DNA from 2 places in the Arthrobacter sp. P4_F10 genome. Region 2 is predicted to be linked to the other one. Evidence: riboswitches for the same ligand, from Rfam matches in the RefSeq annotation. Region 2 holds a riboswitch; the other holds the start of a gene.
What was found. A riboswitch is a leader RNA that binds a small molecule or an ion and turns the genes downstream of it on or off. The one in region 2 is predicted to bind cyclic di-AMP.
Positions count from the first base shown of each region.

Region 1 (4,204 bases), on a different contig from region 2:
GATTACCGGGTCCAGTTGGTCACCAACGGCCGTGATGGCCTCCACCACGGACTGACCGGGGCCTGGGACGTCATGGTGATCGACCGCGGGCTGCCTGTCATGGACGGTATCGCCCTCATCGCGGCTTTACGGTCGAAAGGCATTGCCACGCCCATCCTGATCCTGACCGCGCTGGGCGATGCCGACGAAAAGATCAGGGGTCTGGACGCCGGAGCCAACGATTACGTGACCAAGCCGTTCGACGCCGGCGAACTGGCGGCACGCCTGCGCGCACTGACGCGCACCTTCCCTTCCCCGGCCCCGGCGCCGGTGGCGATCGGGGACTGGGAACTGGATCCGACGCAGCGTTCCGTCCGGTCCGTCTACGGGCACACGGTGTCGCTGACCGCGAAAGAAGGCCAATTGCTCGCAGCCCTGGCCGCGGAACCCGGCCGTGTCTTCACCCGGGACGAACTCCTCGCGGCGTACTTCCACGCCTCGGACCAGCCCGGCGTGATCGATACCTATGTTCATCACCTGCGCCGGAAGATCTCCAAGGCCGTCATCCGCACGGTGCACGGCCTCGGTTACCAGATCGGCGATGCCCATGAGTAACGGCGGGACCGCAGGAAATCCGGACCACTCCATTCTGCGCAAGGCCTCGCTCAAGGTCGCGCTGCGGATCAGCGCCGCGTGCGCGGTCATGGTTCTCGGGCTGCTCGCTGCCACGGCGCTGTACCTCATGAATCAACTCGCCCATCCAGAAGTGCCGGGCTCGGCGGCGGCCGGGACGGCCTACGCGTACCTGGACTCCAAAGATGTCCTCGAAGCCATGGTCATCGCCGGGGTGGCGGGAATCTTGCTGGCCGGCATCGTCGGGTGGCTCAGCGCGCGCAGCGCCATCCGTCCCCTCGGTGATGCCTTGGCCAGGCAGCGGCGCTTCGTCCAGGACGCGAGCCACGAACTGCGCACGCCCTTGACCATCCTGGACACCAGGATCCAGCTTGCCCAGCGCAATACCGTGCCCGGCTCCAGGCAAGGCCACGACCTGGCCCGGATCCGGGAGGACGCAGCAACGCTGACCGGGATTGTCAACGAACTGCTCCTCGCGGCAACAGCGGAAGTCCCGGACCGCTCCGCACCGCCTGCCGACCTTGCCGACACCGCCGCCAGCGTCGCCGGGAGCCTCCAGCTGGTGGCAGAGCAGCGCAAGGTGGCCGTGGACTTCGTAGCCGATGCCCGGCCGCTGGCCCGGATCGAGAATAACGCGCTGCGCCGTGCCGTGCTTGCCCTGGCGGACAACGCCCTCGCCCACACGCCCCCGGGCGGCCGGGTGTCCATCACGACCTCGATCGAGCAGAACCGCGCCGTGATCACGGTGGCGGACACGGGGACCGGAATCACCGGCGTCGATCAGACCCGGATCTTTGACCGCTTCGTACGGACCGCCAGCACAGGCAGTGCACACGGACAGCGAAGCTTTGGCATCGGTCTGGCCTTGGTCAGGGAGATCGCCGTCGCTGCGGGCGGCGCCGTTGAGGTGGCCGCGACAGGTGCCGAGGGGACGGTCATGAAGTTGACGCTTCCACTGGCCGGGCGGGGGAATCCCTGAGAACTATATGTACAGGAAAGACCGGCGATCGATTGCCCCCAAGGGAATCGATCACCGGTCTTTCCGGACTTTCCGGCCCGGAAGAGGCAGCGCGGCTTAGGCGCGGACGAAGGTGACGCCGCCGGTCGCCGTGAGCCATGACAGCGGGTGGACCATCGTCTGGTTCTTTCCGTTCATGCCGCCACTGACCACCTGGCCGTTGCCGGCGTAGATGGCAACGTGGCCGGACTGGACCACCATGTCGCCGGGCTGCGGGGTGCCCACAACGGTTCCGAGGCCAAGGAACGCCCGGGGACCAATGTTGCCAACCGGCTTGCCTGCCGCGCCAAGGGCCTTTTCGACCATGGCGGTGCAGTCCTGGGTGATGCCCACCTGGCTGTAAGCGGCCGAGAGCATGATGGCGTTGCGTCCGCCGGCAGCGGGCGCCGCGGCCGGCGCGGCCGCCGGAGCGGCCTGCACCTGCACGGTTGCCTTCGGTGCTGCTGCAGGCGCAGCGGCGGGAGCCGGCGCCGCGGCAACGGGCTGTTCGATGACCGGCGCTGCGACGGTAGCTACCGCGGGGCGGTCAAAGCTGATCTTGACGCTTGAGTCGGCGTTCACGGGGGCGCTGACCAGTCCCGTGACGTCCACGTTGGACGCCGGAGCGGAGTCCCGCTGAGCAGGTGCTGCGGCTGCGTTGGCTGCCATTCCGCTGGTGAGGACCAGGCCGGATGCGGCGGCGAGGACGGCCGTATGGCGCACAAAAGTACTGATTGAAGACATGAATGTAGCCTCTCCCAATGCCTGCGAGGTGAGCTGTCGGATTCGGATGGGAGGCACCCGGCCGCACTCCCGGGCCCGTCGTTGCGGGCACTGTGCGGCTTCACCCCAAGGCCTGCGAAATCAGCAGGCCAAAAGTGGTTTCCCCGTCTCTGCCGGTCGTTGATGCGAGTTACCCCCGGGCCGCGGCAGAGTTAGGCAATCGGCTGGGGAGCGCCCGTATCGGAGACAACAGGCACTCATCCACCGTAACGCGATCCGCATGCAAAAGTCACATTCAGGTAACGGCGGCCACAGAACGGTCCGGCAATTGCCCATGGGGCGGCGCCGCATCCGAACGTAGGATGATGCCATCAGCACACGCCGAAGCGGAGGCCCGAAATGAACAGCCACTGTGTCGCCATCTGCCAGTTGAGCAATCAGCCACAGGAGGATTTCGACGTCAACACCGAGCTGCTGATCCTGGACGGCCGGGACGTCCACGTGACCACCTGGGACGCGGAACCGCGCGACGGAGGTTTCGACGAGCACGTCCTGAATGACCGGGTGGACGCACTTGGGTACATGGTTGTCAATGACTGGGCGTTCCTGGACGGGAAAGCCTACGCCGTGGTGGAGCGGCGGTCGGGCCCTGGGCCCGCCCGCAGCGGCGAGCCGTGACATTCCTGTCCCTGGCGCTGATCGCCGTCGTCGCCCTGGCCGGACCCCTGCTGGCGCTGCCGGCGCGCTGGCGGTTGCCGGTGATGCTGGGCGAACTGTTGGCCGGCATCGCGATCGGACGCTCAGGCCTGGCCCTGGTTGATCCTGCGGACCCGACGTTTATCCTGCTGGCCAACATCGGGTTCGCGCTGATGATGTTTGTGGCCGGAACCCATGTTCCCGTGAGGGATCCGCAGATCCGCTCCGCCCTCGGCAATGGCTCCCGCCGGGCTATTGCGGCCGCGGCGGCAGCGGTGGCGGTCGGAACCGGGATCGGTCTGCTCTTCGGGACTGGACATGCTCCCCTCTACGCAGTGCTGCTGGCGTCCTCGTCGGCCGCCCTGGTCCTTCCGATCATCGATTCGCTGCGCCTCGGCGGACCCGATGTCGTCGCCATGACCGCGCAGGTGGCCATCGCCGACATAGCCTGCATTGTGGCGTTGCCGCTCCTCGTGGATCCGCCCAACGCAGGCCGCGCGGCGCTGGGCGTGCTTACGGTGACCGGCTGCGCGGTGGTGCTCTATTTCGTCTTGCGCTGGCTGGAGCGCAGGGGAATCCGCGCTCGCGTGCACCAACTCTCGGAAAGCCGCAAGTTTGCCCTGGAGCTGAGGAGCCAGCTGGCCGTTCTCTTCGCCCTGGCCGCAGTCGCGACATGGAGCAATGTGTCCGTGATGTTGGCAGGCTTTTCCTTCGGCCTGGTGGTGGCCGCCGTCGGCGAACCGCGGCGGCTGGCCCGGCAACTGTTCGCCCTCAGCGACGGTTTCCTTAGTCCGGTGTTCTTCGTCTGGCTGGGTGCATCGCTGACGCTCAAGGACCTGGCCGGACATCCGGAGATGATTGCCCTCGGCGTGGTCCTGGGAGTAGGGACCCTGCTGACGCACGCCGGCCTGGCGTTCCTGGGTCTCCCGCTGCCCCTCGGGGTGTTGTCGGCGGCCCAACTTGGCGTGCCGGTTGCGGCGGCGAGCATCGGCACACAGCTTCAGGTCCTGCTCCCGGGCGAGGCAGCGGCCCTGCTGGCCGGCGCTCTAGTCACCATAGCCGCGAGCGCCGTCGCCGGGTCACGGGCGGCGAGGGCTTTCGCGCTGCCTGCAAATGCCGACGGCAGATCCGGCGATGCCGGCAGCGCCGTCGGACAGGGCGATCCGGGCGGTCCCG
Region 1 covers NZ_JBFUJJ010000010.1:58,106-62,309, reverse strand. The annotation lists gene AC1DR1_RS12785 (response regulator transcription factor) at 1-594, shown strand, start outside; gene AC1DR1_RS12780 (sensor histidine kinase) at 587-1,591, shown strand; gene AC1DR1_RS12775 (hypothetical protein) at 1,688-2,353, opposite strand; cyclic di-AMP (ydaO/yuaA leader) riboswitch at 2,358-2,561, opposite strand; gene AC1DR1_RS12770 (hypothetical protein) at 2,732-3,010, shown strand; gene AC1DR1_RS12765 (cation:proton antiporter) at 3,007-4,204, shown strand, end outside.
Region 1: it holds a riboswitch for cyclic di-AMP, as region 2 does, so the genes downstream of both, AC1DR1_RS12775 (hypothetical protein) here and AC1DR1_RS09615 (aggregation-promoting factor C-terminal-like domain-containing protein) in region 2, are expected to answer to the same signal.

Region 2 (4,204 bases):
CCGGCAGCGGTCCGCGGGCCAGGGCGGCGCGCAGCTCGGGCACCGGGATCCGGCCCGAGAGCAGGTCCCGGCTCAACCGTGCCATGCCGCGCAAGTCAGCGAGGGCAGTCTGGACGATGTCCACGCTGGAATCAGGGTCGTCGGTCCAGTCCACCGGGACTTCGTGGACGCGCAGGCCGCACTTTTCTGCCAGGACCAACAGCTCGGTGTCGAAGAACCAGGCGTTGTCCAGTGTGTGGGGGAGCAGTTGCCGGGCCACGTCCGCCCGGATCGCCTTGAAACCGCACTGCGCGTCGCTGAAGTGGGCGCCCATAAGGGACTGCAGCAGGAAGTTGTAGCTGCGCGAGATGAATTCGCGCTTGGGTCCACGGACCACACGCGAGTTGCGGGTCAGGCGCGTCCCGATCGCCAGGTCGGAGTGCCCCGAAATGAGCGGCGCAAGGAGCGGGCCGAGGGCGGCCAGATCAGTGGAAAGATCCACGTCCATGTACGCCAGGACCGGCGACGGCGAGGCAAGCCACACCTTGCGAAGCGCGTTACCGCGGCCCTTTTCGGCCATATGGACCACCTTCACTTCGCGCAGCTCGCGGGCTACGCGTTCCGCCGCCTTGAGCGTTCCGTCGGTGCTGGCGTTGTCCGCCACCGTGATCCGGAAGGAGTGCGGGAAGGCGCCGAGAAGGTACGCGTGGAGCCGGCGCAGGCATGCTTCGAGATCCCGTTCCTCGTTGAAGACCGGAATGGTGACGTCCAGCAGGGGGGTGCTGGCACGCGTGTCAATGGCTGAGCGCCGGCCGCCCGGGCCGGTAAGCGCCCCGGCGGACGTGCCCGGGCCAAGCGCTTCGGCCAGGGCAGGCCCCGGCCGTGCGGCCGGGCTGGCCGGCGTCGCCGTGGAGCGGAGCAGGGTTCCTGTGGCCTGGTCTGTGAATGTCATGGCTCAACTTTCCCGGCGGCCCATATGAGGGCTTTAGGGTCAAGCTGTGCGGGGGCTGTGGAAGTCCGGCTGGTCCGCCCCCGACACACAAGAAGGCCCCGGATCCATGTGGATCCGGGGCCTTCTGTGGAGGCCGGTTAGCGCCGGTTTAGTACCAGTTGTGTGCGTAGTGGAAGTTCAGGGCGCCGCAGGGGGAGCCGTAGCGTTCCTTGACGTAGTTCAGGCCCCAGTTGATCTGGGTCCGGTAGTTGGTCATGTAATCGGCGCCGGCGCTCGCCATCTTCGTGGCCGGCAGGGACTGGACCACGCCGTAGGCGCCGCTGCTGGGGTTGGTGGCAGTCGTCTTCCAGTCCGATTCCTTGGTCCAGAGCTTATGCAGGCACTGCATCTGGCCCGGTGCCCAGCCATAGCTGCCCAGCTGGGCCGCGGCGTAGGCCTGGGCCCCGGCGGGGTCGTCGACTGCGACCGGCGCAGCTGCGGGAGCCGGGGCAGCTGCCGGGGCCGGTGCGGGAGCGGGGGCCGGGGCGGGAACCGCAGCGGCTGCAGGAGCCGGTGCAGGAGCGGGGGCTGAGGGAGCCGGCACGGGAGCAGCGGGTGCTTGGATCAGCGCTTCGACGGCCTTAACCTGCGAGATCTGGGGTGCCACGTTTTTTTCCACTGGAGCGGTCGGCCCAGCCACCTGGGCCCGCTCGAAGTTGAGCTTGGCCAGCGGGTCGGCGGTGGTGGCTGTTTGGCTGCTTCCAACGTTCGTGCCCTGGCTCCCCGGCTCTGCCGCCTGGCTGGCAGCGCCGCCCCCCACCAGCATGGCGCAGGCGGCGGCGATGACGGCGGCGCGGCGGCCGGTGATGCCGAGGCCGGTGGCCAGCCTGGACAGGGCGGATGCCTGCGTGGCCGGTTCGGCGCGGTGGCGCGACTTGGTGGAACGGGAATGGGAATCGCCGTCAGGGCGCGTTTGTACTTGGAATTCAGTCATGGTGGCCTCTCAACGCCGGCGGAGTTAGCTGTCGGGTTCGGATGAGGTCATCCGGCCGCACGGAAACTCACGTGTCGGCTTCACCCCGAGGGCGCATGAAAGCAGAATGCCCGGGAACTCTGGGTCCCCCGCCTCTGCCTGGTCCAGCGGAATCCGGGAAGCGGCAGAGTTTGGCGTCCGTCCGGATATGCGGCACCAATGGCGGCGCACCCCAAAGACGCTACAGGACCCGGCCGCTTAAGTCACATTTTGGTAACAGGAGTCACAACTGCGGGGTGTCGGCTTGCGCCGGAGTCGCCGGTCGTTCGGGTGGGGGCCTGTGGGTGGCTACGCCGACGGCGGCGCCGCGGGCAGCCGCACGGCGAACTCCGTGCGGCCAGGCCGGGACGTGACCTCGACTGTTCCTCCGTGGGCCTCCACGATCGAATGGACAATGGACAAGCCCAACCCGCTCGTGCCCTCCGAGGTCGGCGCGGCAGTCGCCGTTCCCTGACCATGGCTGCCTCCGGCTGCCATGCCAAAGGCACTAGAAGCGGCACTAGAAGCGGCACTAGAAGCAGCACCGGAAGCAGCGCCGGATGCCGAGCGCACGGCGCCCCCGGACCGGGCCCCCGCCGTCGCGACGGCTGAGTTAGCTGCGGCGCTGGCTGCGGCGCTGGCTGCGGCGCTGGTCGCGGGATTGGTGCGCGCCGCGTCGGCACGTGCGAAGCGGGCGAAGACCCGGCCGACGAATTCGGGGGCGATGCCGCGGCCATTGTCCGTCACAGTGACCATGGCGCTGCCGTCAGCCGAACGCATGACGCCCGTAACCACCTTGGTTCCGGGGTCCGTGTGCTTGCGTGCATTGGACAGGAGGTTGGCGAGGACCTGGTGAAGCTGGGTCGCGTCACCGCGCACCACCACGGGTTCCTCCGGAAGCTCCAGCTGCCAGATGCGGTCCGGGGCCATGACTTTCTCATCGCTCACCGTCTCGATGGCCAACTGGGTGAGGTCGACGTCGGAGATCTTGAGCGGCTGTCCCTCGTCCAGGCGTGCCAGCAGCAGCAAGTCCTCCACCAAGGTGGTCATCCGCTCGGACTGGCTTTGCACGCGCGCGAGGGATCTCTGGCCGTCGGGAGTGAAGTGCTCGGTCATCCGCATCAGCTCCGTGTAGCCGCGAATGGCCGTCAGCGGGGTTCGGAGTTCGTGCGAGGCATCGGCGACGAACTGCCGAACCTTCATCTCGCTCTCCTGCCGCGCCTCGAGGGCATTGGAGACGTTGTCCAGCATCTGGTTCAGCGCGTAGCCCACGCTGCCTACTTCGGTTCCGCGGTGGGCGGCGGACGCCGGGACGCGCACCCCGAGCGCCACCTCGCCGGCGTCCAGCGGGAGGCGGGAAACTTGGGTGGCCACCTCGGAGAGCTGCTCCAACGGCTTCATGGTGCGGCGGATGAGCACAGTCCCGGCAAGGCCGATCAGAACTATTCCGCCAAGCGACACAATAGTGATGGTCCAGACAAGGGAGGTCAGGGTGCTCTGTTTATCGGCAAGGGGAAGCCCGGTGACAATGGTGTCGCCATATGGGGTCTGCGTGGCAACGAGACGGTAGGCGCCGGATGACAGCGAGCGATCAACGGGGAGACCGTCGGTGCGTAGTCCCAGGAGGATCTGGTCGTCCTCCGATGACAGCGAGGCGCGGGTGGCGTCGGTGGCCAGGAAGCCTGCACTGCTGACGTTGCCGTTCTCAATCCGGGCGATGAGGGTGCCGACCCTTTGTCCCCGCGCGTCTAAGGGATCCGGCCTGCCATTGGGGTTGCCGGCAGGGGGCCGGCTGAACTCACTCGAGCGGTGCGAAGCCTGGCCGAGCTGGTCATCGAGCTGCCGGGTCAGGAACAAGTCCATGGAGGCGTAGCTGAACAGTCCCACAGCGCCGCAGATAGCCACGAGCAGCGCCATGGCGACGAGAACCAGCCGGGTGCGCAAATGCCACGTGGAGGGGTTGCGCCAGTCGCGCCCGGGGACGCGTGTCACACCGGAAAGTGAAGGCACGGATCAGTCCGCCGGTTTCAGGACGTAGCCGGCGCCGCGCACCGTGTGGATCATGGGAGCGTGGTTGGCGTCGACCTTCTTGCGCAGGTAGGAAATGTACAGTTCCACGATGTTCGCCTGGCCGCCGAAGTCATAGTCCCAGACGCGGTCCAGGATCTGGGCCTTGCTGATGACCCGTTTGGGGTTTTCCATGAGGTAGCGCAGCAGCTCGAACTGCGTGGCGGTCAGATGCAGCTCCTCACCGCCCCTGGTGACTTCGCGGGTGTCGACAT
Region 2 covers NZ_JBFUJJ010000006.1:139,300-143,503, forward strand. The annotation lists gene AC1DR1_RS09610 (bifunctional glycosyltransferase family 2/GtrA family protein) at 1-931, opposite strand, end outside; gene AC1DR1_RS09615 (aggregation-promoting factor C-terminal-like domain-containing protein) at 1,080-1,904, opposite strand; cyclic di-AMP (ydaO/yuaA leader) riboswitch at 1,904-2,063, opposite strand; gene AC1DR1_RS09620 (sensor histidine kinase) at 2,232-3,932, opposite strand; gene AC1DR1_RS09625 (response regulator transcription factor) at 3,936-4,204, opposite strand, start outside.